DNA from 3 places in the Thermosinus carboxydivorans Nor1 genome. Region 2 is predicted to be linked to each of the others. Evidence: riboswitches for the same ligand, from Rfam matches in the RefSeq annotation. Region 2 holds a riboswitch; each other region holds the start of a gene.

Evidence for each region. A riboswitch is a leader RNA that binds a small molecule or an ion and turns the genes downstream of it on or off. The one in region 2 is predicted to bind thiamine pyrophosphate.
Region 1: another riboswitch for thiamine pyrophosphate. It lies ahead of thiD (bifunctional hydroxymethylpyrimidine kinase/phosphomethylpyrimidine kinase); the one in region 2 lies ahead of cytX (putative hydroxymethylpyrimidine transporter CytX).
Region 3: another riboswitch for thiamine pyrophosphate. It lies ahead of thiC (phosphomethylpyrimidine synthase ThiC); the one in region 2 lies ahead of cytX (putative hydroxymethylpyrimidine transporter CytX).

Annotation. Positions count from the first base shown of each region.
Region 1 is NZ_AAWL01000007.1:15,346-19,552, forward strand. Features, by position in the region: gene TCARDRAFT_RS06515 (RluA family pseudouridine synthase) at 1-321, opposite strand, end outside; gene TCARDRAFT_RS06520 (sulfurtransferase TusA family protein) at 394-573, opposite strand; gene TCARDRAFT_RS15480 (YeeE/YedE thiosulfate transporter family protein) at 620-1,213, opposite strand; gene TCARDRAFT_RS15485 (YeeE/YedE thiosulfate transporter family protein) at 1,197-1,841, opposite strand; TPP riboswitch at 1,982-2,092, shown strand; gene thiD (bifunctional hydroxymethylpyrimidine kinase/phosphomethylpyrimidine kinase) at 2,160-2,969, shown strand; gene thiM (hydroxyethylthiazole kinase) at 2,962-3,801, shown strand; gene thiW (energy coupling factor transporter S component ThiW) at 3,804-4,207, shown strand, end outside.
Region 2 is NZ_AAWL01000005.1:55,804-60,010, forward strand. Features, by position in the region: gene TCARDRAFT_RS05200 (hypothetical protein) at 1-73, shown strand, start outside; gene TCARDRAFT_RS05205 (NAD-dependent epimerase/dehydratase family protein) at 143-1,075, shown strand; gene TCARDRAFT_RS05210 (HPP family protein) at 1,097-1,648, shown strand; TPP riboswitch at 1,712-1,824, shown strand; gene cytX (putative hydroxymethylpyrimidine transporter CytX) at 1,935-3,167, shown strand; gene TCARDRAFT_RS05225 (dihydrodipicolinate synthase family protein) at 3,936-4,207, shown strand, end outside.
Region 3 is NZ_AAWL01000003.1:173,915-178,121, forward strand. Features, by position in the region: gene TCARDRAFT_RS03765 (OsmC family protein) at 1-135, opposite strand, end outside; gene TCARDRAFT_RS03770 (DMT family transporter) at 205-1,098, opposite strand; gene TCARDRAFT_RS15440 (hypothetical protein) at 1,207-1,374, shown strand; TPP riboswitch at 1,544-1,643, shown strand; gene thiC (phosphomethylpyrimidine synthase ThiC) at 1,709-3,010, shown strand; gene TCARDRAFT_RS03780 (response regulator) at 3,263-4,066, opposite strand; gene TCARDRAFT_RS03785 (sensor histidine kinase) at 4,155-4,207, opposite strand, start outside.

The sequences.
Region 1 (4,207 bases), on a different contig from region 2:
GCTGCCGGTAGGATGCACCAGCTGATATGCTGGCTTATTTATGACCAGCAAGTAATCGTCTTCGTAAAGTATTTCGACCGGTCCTTGCTCCGGCTGAACCCCGTAGGCACTATCACCGCTTATAAGGACCCGCAAAGTGTCATCCGCTTTTACCTTCTTCTGCAGGTAAACCGTTTTACCGTTGAGGAGGATGCCCTTGTGGCGGGTTAGTTTTTGGATTTGCCGCCCTGAGTACTGTAAGACCTGTTTTAAATAATTCTCAACCGTTAAGCCCGCATGTTCCCTGCTTACTTTGTACGTCTTGAATGATTTTGGTTTCAACCATTTTCCCTCCTGCCCATACCTGGCAAGCGACCGTTTCCCTCAGCATGCGGGGAAACGGTCGCTTGGTGTTTAATCAGGTATTCTTACAAGAAAGCGTAAGGTGGGACCGGTTTTTTGGGGCGGTTCTACCATTTCATAGCCGGCCTTCACTAATTCTTCCGGAACGGAAGTAAAACTTTGTGGGCAGTCGGCGAGAATTTCCACGACGGTTCCTTTCTCCAGCTTGCTAAGTGTTTCCAACGAAAACACTACGGGATAAGGTCAGGCCTCGCCGCGTAAGTCCAGTAAATATCTTTTATCTGGCATCTGGGGACCTCCTTAAAAGTATTCCTTTTTTTGATGTTTGATACCAATCAGCCCAGATATACAAGCTGAGGAGCATTATCAGCGTTAAGCCGATCGCTCCGGCCAATCCGAACTGCTTGGCCAAATCAATCCGTGGAAAGGGGGCAGCGAACAAAGGATATATGATTGGGTCCCAGGCAAGGGTAAGGAGCGTAGCGCCTATAATATTGCCCAGGCCTACGAACCAGAAGTGAATTTGCCCTTCCATTGCCCGGTACATCCAGCCTGTCTCACAGCCGCCGGCGATGACGATACCGATGCCAAACAAGAGACCGCCAAGGAGCGCACCCGGTCCGGCCCACCAGATAACATTCGGCTGCATGCCTTTGCTTAAAAATACGGCGGTAATCAGGGTTTGCACGGCGATTGCCCACACGAGAGCGTGAGCCGTGTTCGACCGACCGACCAGCCAAAGGTCACGGAAGGCGGAAGTAAAGCAGACTTGTCCTTTCTGAATGAGAAAGCCGAAGCAAAAGCCGAAAATGGACGCCAGTAGCAGCTTTTGCGGATAGGCGCCGGCGGCTTGGTTAACAAGGTAAAGGATAAATAAATAAAGCGAGGGCTAAGAAGCCGATATACGGCTGAAGACGATAGTATGCCTCATTTTCTTTGTTCTCACCGGCCTTGTGTACGGCTACCAGCTTAGGTTTTCCCGCCAGCCAGGGATGCATGCTAATTTTCAGGCCGAAATATGTTCCCATGATCGTGCCTAAGGTGAAAAGCCAGGTATGAAGCGAAAACTGGGGGATGCCGGTAAATAAGGCGGCTAAGTTGCAGCCCATGGCCATTCTGGTACCGAACCCGGCGATAATTCCGCCGATAAGCGCTTGGAGGATGCGTTTGCCGGTAGGAATTCTGATTTTAAAATTTTGCCCGAACAGGGCGCTGATAAAGGCGCCGACGAACATGCCGAGCACCAAAACGCCATCAATCCGGGTTAGCGGCGTGCCGGTAAAGTTGACCAATTTCAGGTAGCTGTAAGCAGTAGTATTAACGCCAATTAGCTGGAGAATATGTCCACCCCACCGGGTAAATTCGCCGGTTACCGCCCAAGCGATGCCGATAACCCCGAAATACAGCGCACTTAAAATGCCGAGCGCAATAATCGTCTGTTTTTGGTTCCAAAAACCGGTAATAATATTAGTATAATAGCGTTTTAGCAGCGAATTCATCCTGACGGCCCCTTTCATATAATATATTAAATCTATGACACTCATAAATTTTATTACAGTTTGCTGAAGTCGTCAAATCCCCCAAAATACCGCTTGCCAATCCCTGGAATTCATGCTACGATGGAGACAAAACAGAATATGTTTGGAGCTAGGGGAGCCGGGAGGCCGGCTGAGATACAGAACCGCTAATTTCTGTGACCCTTAAACCTGAACTGGGTAATGCCAGCGTAGGGAAGCTTAAACGATTGGTTTAAGGTCAGTAAAAGCGCATCCTTACGGGAGAGGCGCTTATTTTATTATGGGCGAGGTGGGCTAACCATGAAAAAAGCATTGACGATTGCCGGTTCGGATTCGTCCGGCGGTGCCGGTATCCAGGCCGATTTAAAGGCTTTTGCCGCCAACGGGGTTTTTGGCATGAGCGTTATTACGGCCGTAACGGCGCAAAATACCCAGGGTGTCTTTGCGGTTCAGGATATTGACCCGGCGGTTATCGCCAAACAGATCGAAGCCGTCTTTGAAGACATTGAAGTCGATGCGGTCAAAATTGGCATGGTTTCCCGGATTGAAACCATCGAGACGATTGCGGCCGGGCTCAAAAAGTACCGGGCCCGTAACGTTGTCGTCGACCCAGTGATGGTATCGAAAAGTGGGTATCATTTGCTCAACCCGGCGGCTGAGAGCAAACTGACCGCTTTGCTGTTGCCGCTGGCGACGGTAGTGACGCCCAATATTCCGGAAGCGGAAGTTATTACCGGCATGAAAATTACCAGTTTGCAGGATATGGAAGAAGCCGCCAAAATGATTCACTGCTTTGGGCCGCAAAATGTGTTGCTGAAAGGCGGCCACCGAACTGACGATGCCACCGACATTTTGTTTGACGGCAATACTTTTCGGTATTTTTCATCGCCGCGTATTGCCACCACGAATACTCATGGCACCGGCTGCACACTGTCGGCAGCCATTGCGGCCAACTTGGCCAGGGGGTATGCGGTGTACGACGCCGTAGCGCTGGCCAAGGAATATATCACTACCGCCATTGCGCACGCGCTAGCCATTGGCAAAGGCGTCGGCCCAACGCATCATTTTTATGATTTATATAAAAGAGCAGGGGTGTTTATTGATGAGTAACGGGCAAACTGACCTGTTGGCTAAAATCGCTGACATTCTTACCCGTGTAAAGCAGCAAAGACCGTTGGTCCACCATATCACCAACTATGTGACGGTTAATGATTGCGCCAATATCACGCTCGCGCTCGGCGCTTCGCCGGTTATGGCGAGCGATATTGCGGAAGTGGAGGAAATGGTTTCTCATGCCGCGGCGCTGGTGCTCAATATCGGTACATTGAGTTCTGAAGCGGTGACGGCGATGGTTGCCGCGGGCAAAAAGGCTAATAGCTTAGGGGTGCCGGTTATTTTCGATCCGGTGGGCGTAGGCGCCACCGCCTTGCGGACCGCAGCGGCCGAACAAATAATCCGCGAGGTGCGGCTGGCCGTTATCCGGGGCAATATGTCCGAGATTAAGGTATTAGCCGGTCTGAATACGGGCATAAAAGGAGTAGACTCAATCGCAGACGAGCAGGGCGGCGTACAGGCAGCCCAAAACCTTGCCAAGCAACTGGGGTGCACGGTGGCCATTACCGGTAAGACCGACATAGTGGTCCGCGGCGCCGACCTCTGTCTGATCAATAACGGGCACCCGCTGCTGACGGCGGTAACCGGCACGGGGTGTATGGCGACGTCCCTGATCGGGTGCTGCTGCGGCGCGACCGACGAATATTTTGCCGGGGCGGCGGCCGGTATTGCCGTTATGGGCATCGCCGGGGAACTAGCGCAGCGGGCCCTAAAACCCGAAGACGGGATCGGCACTTTCCGGATGCGCCTTTTTGATGCGGTGTTCACGATGACGCCGGCCATCATCCGTGAGTATGGCCGGATTGAATACCACGGCAGGGAGCGATAAGCGTGAGGCTGAAAAAACTGACGTTTACGGCCTTATTTATGGCTATTGGCGTTTTGTCCGCCCACGTGGTGTATATTCCGGTTGGTGTGGCCAAATGTTTTCCTGTCCAGCATGCCATCAACGTCTTATTAGCGGTGCTGCTGGGCACCCGCTATTCGGTCAGCGCCGCTTTCGGGATTTCGCTTTTGCGCAATATCCTTGGCACCGGTTCGCTCCTCGCCTTCCCCGGCAGCATGATCGGCGCGGCCCTGGCCGGAATTTTGTACCAAAGGACAGGGCATATCCTCGGTGCGGTGGTGGGCGAAGTCATCGGCACCGGCATCATCGGCGCCCTAGTGGCGTTCCCGGTGGCCAAATATCTTATTGGTTCTAAGGTTGGCGCGTTCTTCTTTGTTATTCCCTTTTT
Region 2 (4,207 bases):
CAGTTTTTTCATTACTTTATCATTGGTTCTGTTTTGTATTGCTTGTGTGATACCGTTGATTACTAAGAAATAGTGAAAGGGGATCCGTATTGCTCACGCACATACGGATCCCTGAATTTACAATTTTAGCAGGAGGGGTAACATGCGGCTATTACTGGTTGGTGGCGCGGGGGAAATCGGACGCTATCTAGCTGAGTATTACTTGCGTCTGGGGTATGAGGTGGTAATTTATGATCGTGCGGCCAACCCTCAGATGACGCGGGCAGGAATTACTTTAATTAAAGGTGAATTGGAAAATAAAGACCTTTTGCAGAATATTGTGCCTGGCTGTGATGTAGTAGTACATCTGGCGTGGAGTTTTGCTGATACTGCTGCGGTGCTTTTTCGCAGCGATCTTGGCGGACATATTAACCTCTTGGAAGTGGCCGCTACTGCCCGGGTTCGGCATTTCATTTACGCCAGTACGGCCGCTGTATATGGCAGTCCCCGTACTGAACCGGTAACTGAGGACCATCCCTGCTTGGTGCAGTTGGCGCGTAAACCGCTGTATGCTTTGGCGAAATTTACTGCCGAGCAGCTTTGTCATATTTATAGTGCCGAAAAAGGGTTGCCTGTTACCATTTTGCGCTTTTGGTGGGCTTTCGGTGAAACCATTGGCGGTAAGCATCTTCGCAATATCGTGCGGGCGGCGGCAAATAATGAACCGATCCAGCTTGTACCCGGTTCTGGTGGTTGTTTTGTCACGATGGAGGATTTGGCAGAAGCTATCATGCTGGCTGTGCGTAATGGCACCGCTAGCAGCGAGGTTTTCAATATTGGCAGTTTGTTTTTGTCGTGGTCGGAAATAGCGGCGATGATTATTGCTATTACCGGCTCTCGGTCGCCGCTAGTCGAAGTTGCCGGCAGTGAATGGTCGGGTCCGGCATTTTTGCAAGAAAGATGGGTGTTAAGTTGGGCTAAGGCAACGCATGCTCTGGGTTACCACCCCCGGCGTACCGAGGCTGCCATGCGGGATATGTTGCAGCAGGCGCTCGTTCGGTGTTGCCGTGAAGTGACGGGCACGTTTAATCCATAGTCTGTCGAGGAGGGGGGAGCAATGGCAATTATATCAGGGATTGTTTACTGCTGCCGCTATATTAAAAACGAATGGTTCTGTACAAGTGGTTTGCAGCTACCGTCATTGCATGAAGGCGTGACTATATTTTTAAGCGCCAGTATTGGTATCGGGACAATAACTTATCTGGCCATGGAATTTAGCGTACCGGTGTTGGTGGCATCTTTTGGCGCGTCGGCCTGTATTATTTTTTGTGTTCCTGCGGCGCCGTTCGCCCAACCCCGTAGCGTGATCGGCGGACACACCATTGCCGCTACGGTTGGGATTATTATGTATGTTGTATTGGGATCGACCTGGTATGCGGCAGCTTTCAGTGTCGGTGGGGCTATTGTCGCCATGCTTTATAGCCGGACGCTCCATCCGCCGGCGGCGGCTACTGCCCTTATTGCCGTGGTAACCGGACAAAGCGTTTGGTACCCGTTGTGTCCGGTCGCGTTGGGGTCAACGATCTTAGTGCTTGTGGGAAAGATGTTGAACAGGCTGATGCCGAAACTTATGGGGACAATAGTTTTTCCCCGCAAAGCTTGTGAATGATGAGGTGGCGACAAGCCAGCAGATTGAGCAATTGAGCATAGGTATTTTCAATCAGTGAGATACATATTGTGCTAGGGGGGCCGGAAAAGGCCGGCTGAGATATAGATCCGCTAAATCTATGACCCTGTAACCTGATCTGGGTAATGCCAGCGTAGGGAAAGCTCCGAAACTTGTGGTTTCGTGCAGCGCGTCCTTACGGGGGGCGCTTTTTTGGTTATTCAAATCGGCGATAACCATCTTGTCAACTGGATGCATAACAATTCTAACAGAAAGTAGGTATATTTTTATGAACGAAAGCAACACGTTGAAGTTTCGCCATTACTTGTTATTATGGTTCGGCGCTGCCGTTTCGGTGGCCGAAATTCTTGCCGGCGGGCTGCTGGTGCCGTTAGGCTTTACTACTGGCAGCACCGCTATCTTGCTGGGACATCTTATTGGGACCACGTTGTTAGTAATGGGAGGCATCATTGGCACGCGGGAACGTATTCCGGCGATTGAGTCTACTCGTATTTCCTTTGGCGCGTACGGATCGCTTCTTTTTGCCGGTTTGAATGTCTTACAGCTGATAGGCTGGACGGCTATTATGATTATTTCCGCCGCCAAGTCGGCCAACGAAATAACCAAAATGCTTTGGCAGTTTGATCAGCTCACTTTATGGTGTCTGGTCATTGGTGGCCTCATTTTTTTGTGGATTGTTCTCGGCCGGGAAGGTGGTTGGAAACTAATCAACATGGCAGCAGTATTGCTGTTATTTGGCCTGACAATTATGCTAAGTGCCATGGTCTTTAAGGATACAAATGTTTTTGCCAAGGCACCGGCGGGCGGGATGCTGTTTAGCGAAGGGGTAGAGCTAAGTGTTGTTATGCCGTTATCCTGGTTACCGCTTATTGCCGACTATACCCGCTTTGCGGACAATGCGAAAAAAGCTGCTTGGGGAAGTTGGCTCGGATATTTTTTTGGTAGCTGCTGGATGTATCTTATCGGCCTTGCTGCCGCGATCAGCACCGGTAAGGCCGATCCCGCCGACATAATGCTGGCCGCCAACCTGGGGCTTGCGGCCCTGGGAATTATTGTTTTGTCTACGGTTACTACTACTTTTATGGATGCTTATTCGGCCGGAGTGAGTTTTATCAACTTTCGACCCGGTCTTAACGAAAAACTGGTGGCGCTTGTGGTAACGGTTGTCGGCACTTTGTTGGCACTGGTAGCGGATATAGAACAATATGAAGCTTTCCTCCTGACGATCGGTTCGGTCTTTGCCCCGCTGTTCGCCATTGTGCTTACTGACTATTTCATTCTCAAAAACCGGGTGATTAATCCGCAATTACTGGTCAACTGGGGAGCATTAACCGTCTGGGCGGTAGGGGTAGCATTGTATTACTGGTTCCTTAAGCTTGACCTGGTATTGGGGGCGACTATCCCGGTAATGATTGTTACCGGTCTGCTCTATCGTGTGGCAAGTAGGTATATTGATAAATGGGTTTATTGCAAAAAAGCGCCTAATCCCTGTTGTGGATAAGTGGAAAATAGCAAGTTGGTTTACCAGGCAACCAACATAAAAGGAGTATGCCGATCAGCATCACGGTGCTGCCGACAGTGATGGCTGCTGTTAACGAACCGGTGGCACCCAGTAAATAGCCAGAAATGCTCACAAGGCCATTAACGTCATGATTTCCATTAATCGCTAGGGTGCGTGTCCGGCACGAAGCCATATGGCTCAAATGGTCTTGACTGGTTTTTGATACCATAGTAGAATAGACTTAGCCCCCCGGGGAGGGGGAGAAAGGGGTGTATCAATGACTTGGAAAATAAGCGATAAAGCGCTAAGTTTTATCAAAGAACAAGATGGCGTAGTTACTGTTAAAATGGAACAAAAAATGAGCTTTGGCTGAGGGGGTCCAAGGGTTACGACCTACCCGTCCGTGCGATTGGGGAAACCACAAGATCACGAAGCCGAAGAGTTTGTACGCGAAAATGTACGTGGCATTGAACTTTATATCCATAACTCCTTTGCTAGCATGGAAGGTTCGTGGGATCTGGAAATTGACTTAGAAGGGTTTTTGTTTGCCAAGAAGTTGGTGCTTAAAGGGCTGCCTCCCCAACGGAGTTGTTGCAGCTAATGAGGTGTTTAGAGCAGGGTGCTGTGCCTGCTCTTTTCTTTTTGCGTACTATGCTTTTGCCTACCCGGCGGTTATGTCACCAAAGGCGGAATTTTTAGGATGAATGCAGGAATATTCTGGCCAAGAGGCGTACTAATTTCATAGCAATTTTTTTAGGAGGCGATATAGTGGAATTAAAAGGCGTTTATCCGGCGATGGTAACGGCGCTCAACCCTGATGAAACAGTTGATAAGGAAGGTATGCGCAGAGTAGTCCGCTACTGTTTGGATGCTGGTGTTCACGGCGTGGTGGTTCTCGGTTCGACAGGTGAGTTTCCGGCCATGACGGAAACGATGCGGCAGGAAGCTATTGAAGTCACTCTTGACGAAGTGCGGGGACAGGTTCCTGTTTTGATTGGCTGCGGCGATACGAGCACGCAGAAGACTATCACCCAAGTTCG
Region 3 (4,207 bases), on a different contig from region 2:
AAGGTCAGTAGGCGAAAATGCTTCCCCCTTGCCATGATAATCGGTGGGGGCGTCGGTAATTAGTTTGCTTCCGGACTGGAGATGTACCGACTCGGTGCGTAGCCCGCCTAGATATTTCGTTTGTACGGTTGCCATAGTAATAACCCCTTTCGCTTAGTTGCGTTTTTAAAGGTATAGTTCGCTCTTTGGTTATTTTTTCCTCCACTAATCAGAGCTCTGGGTCGTGAGATAAACCCCGGCGATAATTAACATAGCGCCGGCAATTTGTTGCCAGGAAACCGCTTCATTTACCAACAAGACGGCCAAGATCGTCCCCGCTACCGGCACGATATTCATAAATATCGCTGCCCGATGGGGACCGAGAACCGATACTCCATGATTCCACCAGAAAAAGGCTAAACAGCCACTTCCCAGTACCATGTATGCCATACTAACCCAGCCGAAGAAACTCAGGGCAATAGTGCCGTTAAATCCCTCCATGCGCGCAATTATGAACAGGATGAGCGAGCCCACTACACTCGCCCAGGCGGTTGCCGCCAGTGCTGACATGGTGCGCATTACTTTGCGGCCGATGACGGAGTAAACGGCCCAGCTCACCTGCGCTAGCGCCAGCATAATGTCGCCGATGTTAAAGCTAAGCCCGGTCAACACGGCCAGGCTGCCTTTGGCGACTACGATAATAACCCCGAAAAAAGATATGGCTACCCCTGCCAACTGGCGCAAGGTTAAGCGTTCGTTTAGCAGGAGCGCTGCCAGACAGGCCGTAGTCACCGGGCCTACCGCGTTTAGCAGGCTCATGTTGGTAGCCGTCGATAATTTGACGCCGCTATAAATTAAAAAATTAAACAGGGCTATCCCGGTTAGCCCCATGGCAATGATGCCAGGCAGCTGTTCCCGGCGGGGCAGGCATTTTTTACCTTCAATATAAAACGCCAGAACAATTAAAATGACGCTGACCGCGGCGAAGCGTAAAAATGCGGTCGTAACCGGCGGCAACTCGCCAACTGTATACTTGGCCGCTACCGCGTTACCTCCCCAAAGTACTGCCGTCATCGTCAACAAAGTATAGACGCCTTGTTCAGTGTTAAAAAAACGCACCAATACACTCGGCACCTCCGCTGTGCTAAAACCTCGATAAATTTATTTTAGCTTTAATCTTAATTCTTGCGCAATGCGTAGGGATGAGATTTTTTATGGCGCTCTGGCATGGTAGCTAATCAAGACTCATTCCGGGCAAACCTGCGCGACCTGGTCCAAGAGGAAGGGTTGCCGCTGACGGAGACGATCCAGGTAGTCACCGCCAACGTAGCCAAGGCTCTTAAGCAGTGGCCTAACAAAGGCAGCATCCAAGTGGGTCTGACGCGGACTTTGTAGTTCTTGCCTCTGATCTGAACATCAACCAGGTTTGGGCGCGGGGCCGGTTAATGGCGAGCGAGGGGATCCCGGTCGTCTTGGTACCTTCAAAAAAGTCTGGGGATAAAGAATTAAACAGGGATACTTTACATTACTCCTAATCTGGAATACAATGTAAATAGATGAATAGACAGAGAGCTGGGGGGGCCTGTTGGCTGAGAAGACGGCATGTCTGACCCTTGGAACCTGATGTGGTTAGCACCACCGTAGGGAAGCTTTCATCGAACAATACGAAGCAAGCTTTTCTGCGCTTGCTTTTTCTTTTTACACTAATATAAGGAAGGTTGGGATTAACGTGACGTACACTACCCAAATGGATGCGGCGCGAAAAGGGATAATAACTGAGCAGATGAAAATCGTCGCCGCTAAAGAAAAAATGGATCCAAACCGGCTGCGAGAACTGGTAGCCAGCGGGCAAGTGGTAATTCCCGCGAACAAAAATCACCGCAACTTAGATCCTGAAGGCATTGGCGCGGGGCTTCGGACCAAAATCAATGTAAATTTGGGCGTTTCTAAGGATTGCTGCAATATTGAACTGGAACTGGAAAAAGCAAGAAAGGCAATTGAATTAAAGGCTGAAGCCATCATGGACTTAAGTTGCTACGGCAAGACCCGGGAATTTCGGCGAAAGTTGGTTGAGATGTCACCTGCGATGATTGGCACCGTTCCGATGTATGATGCGGTGGGGATGTTAGAAAAGGACCTCAAGGACATAACGGTGGACGAATTTTTTAAGGTCGTAGAGACCCATGCGGAAGACGGCGTCGATTTTATGACCATTCACTGCGGGATCAACCGGGCCACGGCGGAAAGGGTTAAACGGAATAAACGGTTGACCAATATTGTTTCTCGGGGCGGCTCGCTGCTTTTTGCCTGGATGGAACTGAACAATCAAGAGAATCCCTTCTATGAATATTATGACCGGCTGCTCGATATTTGTGTTAAGTACGATATTACGCTAAGTTTGGGTGACGCGTGCCGCCCCGGTTCTATTCACGACGCTACCGACGCTGCGCAGGTCGAAGAACTGATTGTCCTGGGCGAGTTAACCAAACGAGCTTGGGAGAAAAACGTTCAGGTAATGATTGAAGGACCTGGCCACATGGCGATCAATGAAATACCAGGAAACATGATGCTGCAGAAACGGCTGTGCCATGGCGCTCCGTTTTATGTCCTAGGCCCGATCGTTACCGATATCGCTCCGGGCTATGACCACATTACGAGCGCCATCGGCGGGGCGATCGCCGCGGCCCACGGCGCTGATTTTCTCTGCTATGTAACGCCGGCTGAGCACCTGCGCTTACCTGATCTTGATGACATGAAAGAAGGCATAATCGCGGCGAAGATTGCTGCTCACGCCGCTGATATTGCGAAGGGCATTCCGGGAGCCCGTGATTGGGACAATGCGATGAGTGAGGCCCGGGCGAACGTGGATTTCCCGCGCATGATCGAATTGGCCCTTGATCCGGAAAAGGCCCGTCGCTACCGGGAATCGTCCAGACCGGAACACGAGGATACCTGTACCATGTGCGGCAAAATGTGCCCGATGAAGAATATGAAAAAAATTCTTAATGGCGAGGATTTGTGCATAAAATAAAAGCAGAGGTCGGGGGCTTTTTCTCCCGGCCTCTGTTATTATATCAGGAAAGAATATTTTTTTAACCGCGAAGATAATCATGCCAATAGTTGGCACCACAAGCGATGAAAAGTAAGTTTTTGAACTAATCTCGCGCGACAACTGTCGCGCGCGTAGCCCTTTGCGGTTTTGCTAAAAAGCGCGTCTGCTTTCAAAAGAACCTGCCTGGATGGTATGAATGGTTGCTAACTTGTCTATGGTTAATGGGGCTGGTCAATCCGGAAGGCTGGTGTTTGACGCGCTACTGCGTTTTTTCTCCAGTACGTTCAGCAAATCGTGGACCGTTTCCCCGTCGTCGGGATAGGTAGCACTAACCGTTAAAATGCCTTCATCTTTTAGCATGGGCAGCTGACTTTTCAGTTTATCTAGTACGACGGTTATGCCTTCTACACCGGTAAAGGGCAAGATAAGCAATAAATTACGTTGCTCGGTTAAAAAGACCGAGTCTATCTCCCGGATCAATGACTTAATCGTGTCTTTAGCGGCAAAAAGTTGTGGTGAATTGTCAATGGACCGCAATTTAGGCGGCAAGTATAACCCGAGGAGGGTAATCTTTGTTTTTGCTCTGCGCGCCCGGTTAATCTCCAGGCGAACTACATCTTCGATTGCTAAGGGAGGCTGGTTTTGTTCCAGCGGGGAAATTCCTAATGCGTGCTGTACGCGCTCAAGCAGTTCTTCTCGGGCAAAAGGCTTTTTTATGTAATTTACAGCACCGGCGGCAATGGCCCGGCGGACTGTATCCCGGTCGGAAAGACCGGTCAAAATGATAACCGGTATGTAAGCAAAATGTTGATCGTGCTGCAGCTGCTGGAGCGCAGTTAACCCGTCCATTCCCGGCAAAGTTATATCGAGAATTAAGAGATCGACATCATAGTAACGCCATATGTGTTTAAGTAAATCTTCCGCATTGTTTAGTTCCAAAACGGTAAATCCGTGCTTTTCAAGAATTAACTTGACTTCCATGCGGATGATATTAGAGTCTTCAATAACCAAAATCTTTTGCATCCGTCGCGTCATGGCTGCCAACTCCTTCCCGAATTTTTCGCCTGTGGTTGCAATATTTTTACAAATGTTATGAATACTTTTGCATTGTTAGTTTGCAGCATTAACAGGCGGACAACTTCTTAAACCGCACCATAAAGGTAGTGCCTTCGCCTG